Regions from separate parts of the Bacillus sp. CPT56D-587-MTF genome, predicted to be linked through region 1. Evidence: a T-box and tRNA genes for the amino acid it is inferred to sense, from the RefSeq annotation. Region 1 holds a T-box; the other holds one or more tRNA genes.
The links. The T-box of region 1 lies ahead of pheS (phenylalanine--tRNA ligase subunit alpha). A T-box ahead of a tRNA ligase gene usually reads a tRNA of that ligase, here a tRNA-Phe.
Positions count from the first base shown of each region.

Region 1 (5,850 bases):
TCACCTTCGTATAAGTCGAATAGTGTTACGTCTTTCAGAAGTTCTCCGCCAGCTTCAGCAATGACTTGCTTCATTTCACCAGCTTTTGTTTCTTTTGTTACTACAACAGCCATGTCACGTGTCATAGATGGGAAACGTGGAATTGCTGCGTAGTAAGTTTCTTCAGCGTCTGCACCGAATACTTTTACAAGAGATAATTCAAATACGAATGTATTTTTCACATCTAATTGTTTTTCTGCTTCTGGGTGCAATTGACCGATGAAACCAATTACTTCGCCATCTAATACGATGTCAGCTGTACGGCCTGGGTGCATACCTTCACGTTTTGCTGGTGCATATGTGATTTGGTTTGCAACGCCAAGTACGTCGAATAGTCCTTCTAGTACACCTTTCACAACGAAGAAGTCCACTACTTTCTTCTCACCTTGCCATGCATGGTGAAGAGCAAGACCTGTCATAACACCTGCAAGATGTTGTTCTTCTTTCGGAAGTTCTCCTTCTTCTGTCGGTAAGAAGATAGAACCTACTTCGTATAAAGCAACGCTGTCATTTTTACGAGCGACATTGTATGAAACTGCTTCTAGTAATTGCGGTACTAAGCTTAAACGAAGTTGGCTACGTTCTTCACTCATTGGAAGTGCAAGACCTACAGGCGCCTTTTCGTTTGGCTCAACCATATATTGTTTCGCTTTATCAGCGCTTGTTAATGAATATGTGATTGCTTCATATAAACCAGCACCCTCTAAGAAGCGGCGTACTTTACGACGTTTCGTTTGTGCTGATGTTAATTTACCACGAGTCATCGTTCCAGAAGGTAATGTAACTGGAATGTGGTCATAACCGTATAGACGGCCTACTTCTTCTACTAAGTCTTCTGAAATTGTAATATCAGGACGACGTGCTGGTACATTTACATGGAATGTTCCTTCTACTTCTGTGAATGGGAATTTCAAGTTTGTGAACATTGTACCCATTTCACTCGCAGAAATATTTGTACCTAATACACGGTTTACTTTTTCAGCAGTAACAGATACTGTACGCTCTTGTACTTGTAAGTTGTCAGCTTCTACTACACCTTCAAGTGCTTCACCGCCAGCATATTTCGCCATTAAAGCAGCTGCGTGTTGAATTGCTTCAAATGTACGTGTTGGGTCGATTCCTTTTTCGAAACGTGCACTTGATTCACTACGAAGACCTAAGTCTTTTGATGTACGACGTACTGTTTGACCTGCAAAGTATGCAGACTCAATTAGAACGTTTACTGTCTCATTTGTAACTTCAGAATCCGCCCCGCCCATTACACCAGCAACAGCTAAAGCTTTCGTGCCGTTTGTAATTACAAGGTGGTGGCTTTGTAATGTACGCTCTTGATCATCTAACGTTTCAATTTTTTCGCCTTCTTTTGCAAGACGAACAACGATTTCTTTTGAACCTAATTTATCGTAATCGAATGCATGTAACGGTTGACCGTATTCCATTAAAATGTAGTTTGTAATATCAACTACGTTGCTAATTGGACGAATGCCAGCTGCCATAAGACGAGTTTGCATCCACATTGGTGATGGACCAATCTTTACGTTTTTAACCATTTTTGCAATGTATAATGGGTTTTCTTCTTTCGCTTCTACACTTACAGAAATATAATCAGAAGTTTTTTCTGCTGTTTCTTGTAAGTCGATAGCTGGAAGTTTTACTTCGCGGCCATAAATAGCAGCTACTTCGTAAGCAACACCTAACATGTTTAAGCAATCTGCACGGTTTGGTGTTAAGCCAAGCTCAAGTACTTCATCGTGTAAGTTTAAAATTTCAAGTGCATCTGCACCAACTTCAGCGTCACTTGGGAAGATGAAGATACCATCTGCGTATTCTTTTGAAACTAACTTTCCATCAATACCAAGCTCTTGAAGAGCACAAACCATACCGTGAGAAGCTTCACCGCGTAGTTTTGCTTTTTTGATTTTGAAGTTACCAGGAAGTACAGCTCCAACTTTTGCAACTGGTACTTTTAAACCTTTTGCAATGTTAGCAGCTCCACAAATAATTTGAACTGGCTCTTCTTCACCGATATCGATTAAGCATTTGCTTAATTTATCAGCTTCTGGGTGTTTTTCACATTCTAATACGTGACCAACTACAACACCTTTTACACCTTTATTTAATACTTCAACGCCTTCTACTTCAATACCACTTTTCGTGATTTTGTCTGCTAGTTCTTGTGCTGTTACATCTTTAATATCTACATACTCTTGTAACCAACGATATGATACGAACATACTTATCCTCTCCTTCCCTTACGCTCGTTTGAATTGTTGTAAGAAACGTACATCATTTGTATAGAAATGACGAATGTCATCTACTCCGTATTTCAACATTGCGATACGCTCTGCGCCCATACCGAATGCGAAACCTTGATATTCTTTTGAATCATAACCAGCCATTTCAAGTACGTTCGGGTGAACCATACCTGCGCCTAGAATTTCAATCCAGCCAGTTCCTTTACAAGTGCCGCAGCCTTTGCCATGACACATCATACAAGAAATATCCATCTCTACAGATGGCTCTGTGAATGGGAAGAAACTTGGACGAAGACGGATTTCACGATCTTCACCGAACATCTTTTTCACGAATACTTGCAGTGTACCTTTTAAGTCACTCATACGAATGTTTTTATCAATTACAAGACCTTCAATTTGCATGAACTGATGTGAATGCGTCGCATCGTCGTCATCACGGCGATACACTTTACCAGGACAAATAATTTTAATTGGGCCTTTTTCTTTATTATTTTCCATCGTACGTGCTTGCACAGAAGATGTATGTGTACGTAGTAACGTTTCTTCTGTGATGTAGAATGTATCTTGCATATCACGCGCTGGATGATCTTTCGGTAAGTTTAGTGCTTCGAAGTTGTAGTAGTCTTTTTCTACTTCTGTTCCTTCAGCTACTTCATAACCCATACCGATGAATACATCTTCAATTTGCTCAACAACAGCCGTTAACGGATGGTGACAACCTGTTTCAACAGGACGACCTGGCAATGTAACATCAATTGTTTCAGTAGCTAATTTCGCTTCAATTACTGCTTTTTCTAAGTTACTAATTTTGTCGTCTAGACGCGTTTGAATCGCTTCACGTACTTCATTTACTAATGCTCCCATACGTGGACGCTCTTCTGCTGATAATTTTCCCATGCCGCGTAATACTTCTGTAATTGGACCTTTTTTTCCTAAATACGCTACGCGTACGTCGTTTAAGCCTTTCAGCTCTTTCGCTTCTTCAATAAGCTCTAACGCTTTTTGCTTTAGCTCTTTTAAACGTGCTTCCATTTTGGAACCCTCCTAATTTTAAAAATAAAAAAACCTCGCTCCCAAAAAGGGACGAGGTAAATTCGCGGTACCACCCTAAATTGACAGAACATGTCTGCCCACTCATTAGTTATAACGATCAATTCTGACCGGAACGCCTTTACATATACATGGTCCTGGCGTCAACTCCAGAGGTGAATTCACTTTCGTCTACCATAAGAATGCTTTCAGTCTACGACATTCTCTCCCTATATGGCGATTTTGTAAGCTACTCTTCTCTATCAACGTTTTTCGTTATTTAACTTTTAATATAATGTACTTCAACTTATTATAAGAAGTTTTTTATTTGTTCGCAACCGGGCTTTGCAAATAATACGTTAAAATCCCTGCTGCAACCGCAACATTTAATGATTCTGCCCCGCCGTAAATCGGAATATACAAGTTTTGATCCGTTTTTGCAAGAATTTCTTGGCGTACGCCATTTCCTTCATTTCCTACAATTAATGCAAAACTGCCAGCCGGCGTTACTTCACCATACGGAACTCCATTTTCAAGAGCTGTTCCATATACAGGAACGTTATTTTCTTTTAACTTGTCTACCCATTCTTCTAAGTTCCCTTTTACAATTGGTAAGTGGAAAATAGAGCCTTGTGTAGAGCGGAGTACTTTACTATTGTAAACATCAACACAACCTTCTCCAAGCACAACGGCGTGAATACCAGCTGCATCAGCTGTACGAATAATTGTTCCTAAATTACCTGGGTCTTGCAGGCCATCTAATAAAAGGAATTTCCCATCAGTAAGAGCTACTTCTTTCTCATGCTTCTCACAAACAGCAAATACACCTTGCGTCGTTTCTGTTTCACGAAGTATTTTTACAATCGCCTCAGGTACGATGTACATTTCCACATCATTAACTGTCCAATCTTTCGGAAGGTCTGTCTGATCTGAAACGATAAGTTCTGTTACAATTCCTGTCTTCAAAGCTTCCTCGACTAAGTGGAATCCTTCTACAAAAAATAAACCTTTTTTATCGCGTTCTTTTTTCGTTTGCAGCTTTTTCCACTGCTTTACACGCGGATTTTGTACTGAATCAATGTTTTTCATAATATGTATTTCCCTCTCTTCTTGTCTTATCATTATAGCCTATTTTTCATACATATTTACATAAAAAAGAACAAAAACTAACGTCAGTTTCAATTCTGAAGAAGAGGTGAAAGCAATGAGTTTTAATTTACGTGGTGCCGTATTAGCGAATGTATCTGGAAATTCACAAGATCAATTACAAGAAACAATCGTCGATGCAATTCAAAGCGGTGAAGAAAAAATGCTTCCAGGTCTTGGCGTTTTATTTGAAGTCATTTGGAAAAACGCTGATGAAAATGAAAAGCACGAAATGTTAGAAACACTAGAGCAAGGATTAAAAAAATAAGCAATTTGAAAATCACCTTTGCATAAGCTAAGGTGATTTTTTTGCAGAAAAATTTTTTCTTCTCCTAAACATTTCTACTTTACTAACGAACTATGATGGAGTACAATGTTCAAAATACATTTAAACCGATCGATTTTTCTTCATATACACCATAAGATAAAAGGAGTGAATGTTTTATGCACCGTATTACGCTTGAACAAATTTTTAAACACCACATTACACAAAAATACGTAAACCGTTCTGGAATGGTCCACGCGATCGCTGTCGCTTACCATGCGTTTCACCTAGCCAAAAAGCATCACGCCTCAGTCGATGCTGCCACAAAAGCTGGCTTCCTTCATGATATCGGACATCATACGTGGTACACAGGCGGCGAATGGGATTATGACTTATATAAAAAGAATGATATCCATGCAATTAAAGGCGCTGAAAGAGCACATAAATTACTTATTAGATTAGGAGAACATCCAAAACTAGCAAAAGAAATTTCTATTGCAATTCTTCTTCATACAGATTCTTTCTTAGTGGAACAAGAAATTGAAAGAACATCTCTTCAAAATATTATTAAATGGGCAGACGAAGCAGATGAAGAACCGGGCGGAGCGCATCATTATCGAACAATTTCTTATGAAAAAGCACTTAAAGCAATTCAGCAATTAGATCGATTGGTAGAGCGTGAATTGCAAATAGAGCAAGCAAAATTGAATAACAAGACAGAACATAGTTATCAATGAGAAAGAGGCATCACTACAGGGTGATACCTCTTTTATTATTTTATGGAAAATACACCTTTATATGTAATATTTAAATATTACGCCTGAAAACAAAATCCATTATTCCAGCTATGTTATTTCATATTATCAATAATATGTTAGCATTCTTAGGATAAAGAGAGGTATCATGATGATACCTCTCTTTACTCTTTTTATAACAACTTCTTTATACTAATTTTAATTTCTTTAATTGTCTTATTAGCGAGGATAAATGGATTACAAGCACAATGTAAAAGTATACACAACATAGGATTTATTATTTTTATTGCGGGACTACTGGGGGTTATTTTCTGGGTTCTCATGTCTGCAGGTGATTCATTCTATATCTAATTGAATCCTT
Region 1 is NZ_JBYTEF010000001.1:4,200,084-4,205,933, forward strand. Features, by position in the region: gene pheT (phenylalanine--tRNA ligase subunit beta) at 1-2,273, opposite strand, end outside; gene pheS (phenylalanine--tRNA ligase subunit alpha) at 2,292-3,326, opposite strand; T-box leader at 3,371-3,599, opposite strand; gene AC3WVZ_RS21650 (TrmH family RNA methyltransferase) at 3,648-4,445, opposite strand; gene sspI (small acid-soluble spore protein SspI) at 4,528-4,737, shown strand; gene AC3WVZ_RS21660 (HD domain-containing protein) at 4,914-5,471, shown strand; partial or broken gene AC3WVZ_RS21665 (CPBP family intramembrane glutamic endopeptidase) at 5,546-5,626, shown strand; partial or broken gene AC3WVZ_RS21670 (DNA-binding protein) at 5,685-5,840, shown strand.

Region 2 (5,680 bases), 3.8 Mb from region 1:
AAGATAACGTAAAAAGCACATCAATTGATACAATTCGCTTTAATACAAAAGTGAACATCATTGAAACAACTAATGGTTGGTATAAAGTATCTGTTCATAATAAAGTAGGTTATGTACAAAAAGATGCTATTTTACTAAAAAACAAACTTCAATCTAATGATCAATACATCGTTAATGCTAATGCATTAAACGTTCGCTCTGAACCTAATTTAGAATCTTCCATTTTAGATGTATTACCAAATGGTAAGTTTATTACCGTTCAAGAAGATCAAGGCGAATGGTATAAAATATCACATAATGGCCAAACAGGTTACGTACAAAAAGCATTCATCTCTAATGGTTCACAACCCTTAGTAAAAGGAATCACCGTTCAAAATAATACAAAATATACTGTTGCAACACCTAATCTAAATGTACGTAGCACAGCTAGTACAAGTAGCGCTCTACTCGGTTCATTACAAAACGGTACTCAAGTACAAGTAGTAGAAACTGTAGGTACTTGGTATAAAATTCGTTTTGGCACAGGATACGGATATGTAGCAAAACACTATGTAGTACAAAATCAACCACAAGCTAAAACAGATCAGCCTTCATCAATTCCAGCTGCTTTCAAATTCCCCGCTCAAGGAAGAATTAGCTCAACCTTTGATATACGCTGGGAACAAATGCATTATGGTATAGATATTGCCGCTCCAGGAAACGTCTCTATCCAAGCTGCTGCTGCAGGTAAAGTTGTGAAATCTTATTATTCAGCTAGCTATGGCAATGTTGTTTTCATTGCGCATCAAATCAATGGGAAATTATATACAACTGTTTATGCTCATATGAAGGATCGCACTGTACAAGCTGGTGATCAAGTACAGACTGGACAATTAATAGGTCATATGGGAAACACAGGTCATTCATACGGGCAACATCTTCATTTTGAATTACATAATGGAGAATGGAATTTTGAAAAAACAAATGCAGTAAATCCACTGCCATATTTAGTTAGGTAAATTGTATGCCACGCAATATACCTCTTATAATTGAATACGTAGCCTTTTTAGGTTTAATCTGTTGTTTAATCATTTACAATACAAACATTGTATTTTTATCTATTATTATTGCTTTTGTTGCATTAGAAATTATGATGGAATCATTTCAAGTGCAACTAAAACAAAAAATTGCCCATATTTATAATGCTATTTTTCTTTTGAGTGCTCTCATAACAAATATAATTAGTAATGGCTTTTATTTATCTACTGTATTTCCAGTATTCTTTATGGCTGTTTTATTATTTGTAGCTAGATATATTAATGTCCCTTATAACCAAAAACAAGAACAAGAAGCTTAGAAAGAGGAGACACTGTGTACCAATCTTTCAAAGATGCTCCAATAAAATACATATTGCATTTGTATAAGAAAGCCAATACTTTTTTTGGTATACAAGGAAGTTATACTGCACAACTTCTCCTATATGGAATGTTGTTTCTTGTCTTAATCACTTTCTCCTTGTTTTACTAACAAAAAAGGATCTCACATAAACTGGAGATCCTTTTTAATTTATATTAATTTTTCATATCGAAAATATTGTTTATCCACAAGCATATTTTTCATAAATAAAGCTTAGATTATATTTTTTCTCTAAGCTCATTCGTTGTTCGTCATCGCACCAATAGAAAAGAATATCATGAATCGTTGCGTAACGCTTATTTTTAAGAAATAGCCTAAAAAATGATGGTAAACAATCATGTAATTGTATAAATATATAATTGCGTAGTGTTTCTTCTTTATATTCAATGCCCTTACAAATATACAGTAATTCTTCACAATAATATGCATGCTGTGGAACTTGTATCATTTCGAAAAATGGCACATAAGATAGTAGCTTTCCAATAAAATGACCATATCGATCCATTACTCCTATCGTCATATGCTCCATCATTTCTTTCATCACATATAAATAATCATCTACATGCGTTGTCTTTAATGGGTCTAAGCGATCGGAAATTTGAGATAATACAGCTCTTTGACATGCTAAAACTGCCTGACTAGGTCCATAATATGATAGGAAATCTGTACACTTACGATATTTCCGTAATAAATCATGTGTATACAAATCATATACAAAAGTATTACAATACATTGCTAAACTCATCATATCACTATTTAATTGCTCTTTTGATAATGATTTCGCTCTCTTGCACATATAAAAGAATGTAAATTCCAATACTTCTTTATGAGATAATAAATGTTTACAATCGGTTATACACTTCTCATTAAATTTAACTCTATCCCAAATTTCAATATCCCTATCTGTCAATTCACCTATACGATATTTAATAATTAAATAATTTAAAGCAACTGATTGCGTCAAAAGATCCCATGTTTCATATTCCAATGAAGTATGAACAAACTCAGCTAATCCTTGCGCTATCATAAAATCATTTGCCTCTTCATACCAACCAATCTCTTGGCATAAGCGAAGAATACGCACTAAAGTTGGAATTTCATCTTTATGAAACTGCGGTAATTTCTTTGCTTTATTCATGCCATATACGATAAATGCCGCTAAATTTTCTTCTTTATAAAATTCTTTCTCTTTCCATACTAATATAGTTCGTTCTTTCCCCTCACCTTTTGGGTGACAAGGTACAAGCAAAGAAAATAATTCAGCGAAATTATTTGGTTCTATATATGTATCTGTAACCAAATTCCAATTTGGATCGCCCTGTACAGCCTTCATATAATTCCCCTTCCCTTTTCATCTATGTAGGAAATATTAATTTATTATCGCACCACTAAAAATTAATATTGTTATATTCAAAATCTCTCATAATGCTTATATCTATCAGTATATCATCTTTTCTCTTATTAAAAATTAAGAATAACAAATTTTAAAAAATGTCGAAATTATTAACCACATACTTATTATATAATGTCTCAGATACATCACGCTAACATATTAGTTTAATCCATATATACTAGAATAATGTATCTGAAATTTATATATAATTTAGCTCTTTATGAGTGACCATTAAACTCTCGGTTAATGAAAGTTTCAATTTACTCTGTACGCTCTGAGATTTCGCTCAAGGCAAATCCAGCTTGATCATCTGCTGATTCCCTTATAGCTAAATCTCCTAGTGCTAACATGCCAATAAGTTGACCACTATCAACTACTGGTAATCGTCTAATTTGATGCTGTGCCATTAGCTCTGTAGCTTTTTCAATAGAATCATTTGGAGAAACTGAGATAATATTTGTTGTCATTACATTTGTAATCTTATTAGATCCAGGATGTTTTTCAGCAATCCCTCGAACGACTAAATCACGATCAGTAACAAGCCCAACAACTTGCTCATTTTCAACAACAGGAATTAATCCAATCGATTCTTCCTTCATTTTTACAGCTGCCTCATATACATTGTCTAGCGGTGTACAATGTACAATATGGGTACTCATTAAGTCTCTCACTCGTGTCATTATGATTTCCTCCTTTTTATACATACCATAGCTTTTCCAAAATTCCTTTATTTATTTCTGGAAAGTAACGTAATAAAAAGGATTAACAAAATAAAAAAGAGCCAGCATAATGCTGACTCTTTTTGGTATGACCCGTACGGGATTCGAACCCGTGTTACCGCCGTGAAAGGGCGGTGTCTTAACCACTTGACCAACGGGCCATGGCTCCGCAGGTAGGACTCGAACCTACGACCGATCGGTTAACAGCCGATAGCTCTACCACTGAGCTACTGCGGAATAATATATGGTGGGCCTAAATGGACTCGAACCATCGACCTCACGCTTATCAGGCGTGCGCTCTAACCAGCTGAGCTATAGGCCCATATACTTTACAGGGGCAGTAGGAATCGAACCCACACTGGAGGTTTTGGAGACCTCAGTTCTACCTTTAAACTATGCCCCTAAATGATGCCGGCTAGAGGACTTGAACCCCCAACCTACTGATTACAAGTCAGTTGCTCTACCAATTGAGCTAAGCCGGCATAAAAAAAATGGTGGCTCGGGACGGAATCGAACCGCCGACACGAGGATTTTCAGTCCTCTGCTCTACCGACTGAGCTACCGAGCCAACATAAATGGCGGTCCCGACCGGGGTCGAACCGGCGATCTCCTGCGTGACAGGCAGGCATGTTAACCACTACACCACGGGACCATTTGGTTGCGGGGACAGGATTTGAACCTGCGACCTTCGGGTTATGAGCCCGACGAGCTACCGTGCTGCTCCACCCCGCGACAATATAAAGTTTTAAAAATGGAGGAGGTAGAGGGATTCGAACCCCCGCGCGACTCTCGCCGCCTGTCGGTTTTCAAGACCGATCCCTTCAGCCGAACTTGGGTATACCTCCATGAAGGAAAAAATAAATATTTTATTATTATATGTCTAAGCCATTAAAGAAAAAATGGAGGAGGTAGAGGGATTCGAACCCCCGCGCGATTCTCACCGCCTGTCGGTTTTCAAGACCGATCCCTTCAGCCGAACTTGGGTATACCTCCGAGACATATATTAAATAAAGTGGAGCCTAGCGGGATCGAACCGCTGACCTCCTGCGTGCAAGGCAGGCGCTCTCCCAGCTGAGCTAAGGCCCCATGTTTTTTGGGAATATCGGGAAGACAGGATTTGAACCTGCGACCCCCTGGTCCCAAACCAGGTGCTCTACCAAGCTGAGCCACTTCCCGTTAATAAAAGCGCGCCCGAGAGGAGTCGAACCCCTAACCTCTTGATCCGTAGTCAAACGCTCTATCCAATTGAGCTACGGGCGCATATGGTGCCGAGGGCGGGGGTCGAACCCGCACGGTGGTCACCCACCGCAGGATTTTAAGTCCTGTGCGTCTGCCTGTTCCGCCACCCCGGCATGTCATATTGAAAATTGGAGCGGAAGACGGGATTCGAACCCGCGACCCCAACCTTGGCAAGGTTGTATTCTACCACTGAACTACTTCCGCAAGACATGTATGAGTTATTTTATTAAAAGTGCGGGTGAAGGGAGTCGAACCCCCACGCCAAAGGCGCTAGATCCTAAGTCTAGTGCGTCTGCCAATTCCGCCACACCCGCATATTTCATTAAAATGGTGAGCCATGAAGGACTCGAACCTTCGACCCTCTGATTAAAAGTCAGATGCTCTACCAACTGAGCTAATGGCTCTTAATGGCTGGGCTAGCTGGATTCGAACCAGCGCATGACGGAGTCAAAGTCCGTTGCCTTACCGCTTGGCTATAGCCCATTAATTAAGAATGGTGGAGGGGGGCAGATTCGAACTGCCGAACCCGAAGGAGCGGATTTACAGTCCGCCGCGTTTAGCCACTTCGCTACCCCTCCGACATATATGGTGGAGGATGACGGGATCGAACCGCCGACCCCCTGCTTGTAAGGCAGGTGCTCTCCCAGCTGAGCTAATCCTCCATTTTGCCTGGCAACGTCCTACTCTCACAGGGACAAGGTCCCAACTACCATCGGCGCTAGAGAGCTTAACTTCCGTGTTCGGTATGGGAACGGGTGTGACCTCTCTGCCATCATTACCAGACTGTATTCATTTAAGACAAGAATCATTTTAACTCATTTGACCTCGAAAGTCAACAAGTTTTTTATATTCTTTCAAAACTAAATAACATTTGCTACATATTATATGGTTAAGTCCTCGATCTATTAGTATTCGTCAGCTCCACATGTCACCA
Region 2 is NZ_JBYTEF010000001.1:372,611-378,290, reverse strand. Features, by position in the region: gene AC3WVZ_RS01960 (SH3 domain-containing protein) at 1-998, shown strand, start outside; gene AC3WVZ_RS01955 (hypothetical protein) at 1,004-1,336, shown strand; gene AC3WVZ_RS01950 (DUF3965 domain-containing protein) at 1,577-2,728, opposite strand; gene AC3WVZ_RS01945 (CBS domain-containing protein) at 3,049-3,468, opposite strand; tRNA gene AC3WVZ_RS01940 (tRNA-Glu) at 3,597-3,668, opposite strand; tRNA gene AC3WVZ_RS01935 (tRNA-Asn) at 3,670-3,744, opposite strand; tRNA gene AC3WVZ_RS01930 (tRNA-Ile) at 3,753-3,829, opposite strand; tRNA gene AC3WVZ_RS01925 (tRNA-Trp) at 3,840-3,910, opposite strand; tRNA gene AC3WVZ_RS01920 (tRNA-Thr) at 3,917-3,989, opposite strand; tRNA gene AC3WVZ_RS01915 (tRNA-Phe) at 4,000-4,075, opposite strand; tRNA gene AC3WVZ_RS01910 (tRNA-Asp) at 4,084-4,159, opposite strand; tRNA gene AC3WVZ_RS01905 (tRNA-Met) at 4,163-4,239, opposite strand; tRNA gene AC3WVZ_RS01900 (tRNA-Ser) at 4,260-4,352, opposite strand; tRNA gene AC3WVZ_RS01895 (tRNA-Ser) at 4,408-4,500, opposite strand; tRNA gene AC3WVZ_RS01890 (tRNA-Ala) at 4,521-4,593, opposite strand; tRNA gene AC3WVZ_RS01885 (tRNA-Pro) at 4,610-4,683, opposite strand; tRNA gene AC3WVZ_RS01880 (tRNA-Arg) at 4,694-4,767, opposite strand; tRNA gene AC3WVZ_RS01875 (tRNA-Leu) at 4,771-4,859, opposite strand; tRNA gene AC3WVZ_RS01870 (tRNA-Gly) at 4,876-4,950, opposite strand; tRNA gene AC3WVZ_RS01865 (tRNA-Leu) at 4,980-5,060, opposite strand; tRNA gene AC3WVZ_RS01860 (tRNA-Lys) at 5,075-5,150, opposite strand; tRNA gene AC3WVZ_RS01855 (tRNA-Gln) at 5,155-5,229, opposite strand; tRNA gene AC3WVZ_RS01850 (tRNA-Tyr) at 5,241-5,324, opposite strand; tRNA gene AC3WVZ_RS01845 (tRNA-Val) at 5,333-5,408, opposite strand; rRNA gene rrf (5S ribosomal RNA) at 5,414-5,529, opposite strand; rRNA gene AC3WVZ_RS01835 (23S ribosomal RNA) at 5,632-5,680, opposite strand, start outside.
Region 2: it encodes a tRNA-Phe, which carries the amino acid that the T-box ahead of pheS (phenylalanine--tRNA ligase subunit alpha) is inferred to sense. The anticodon was not compared.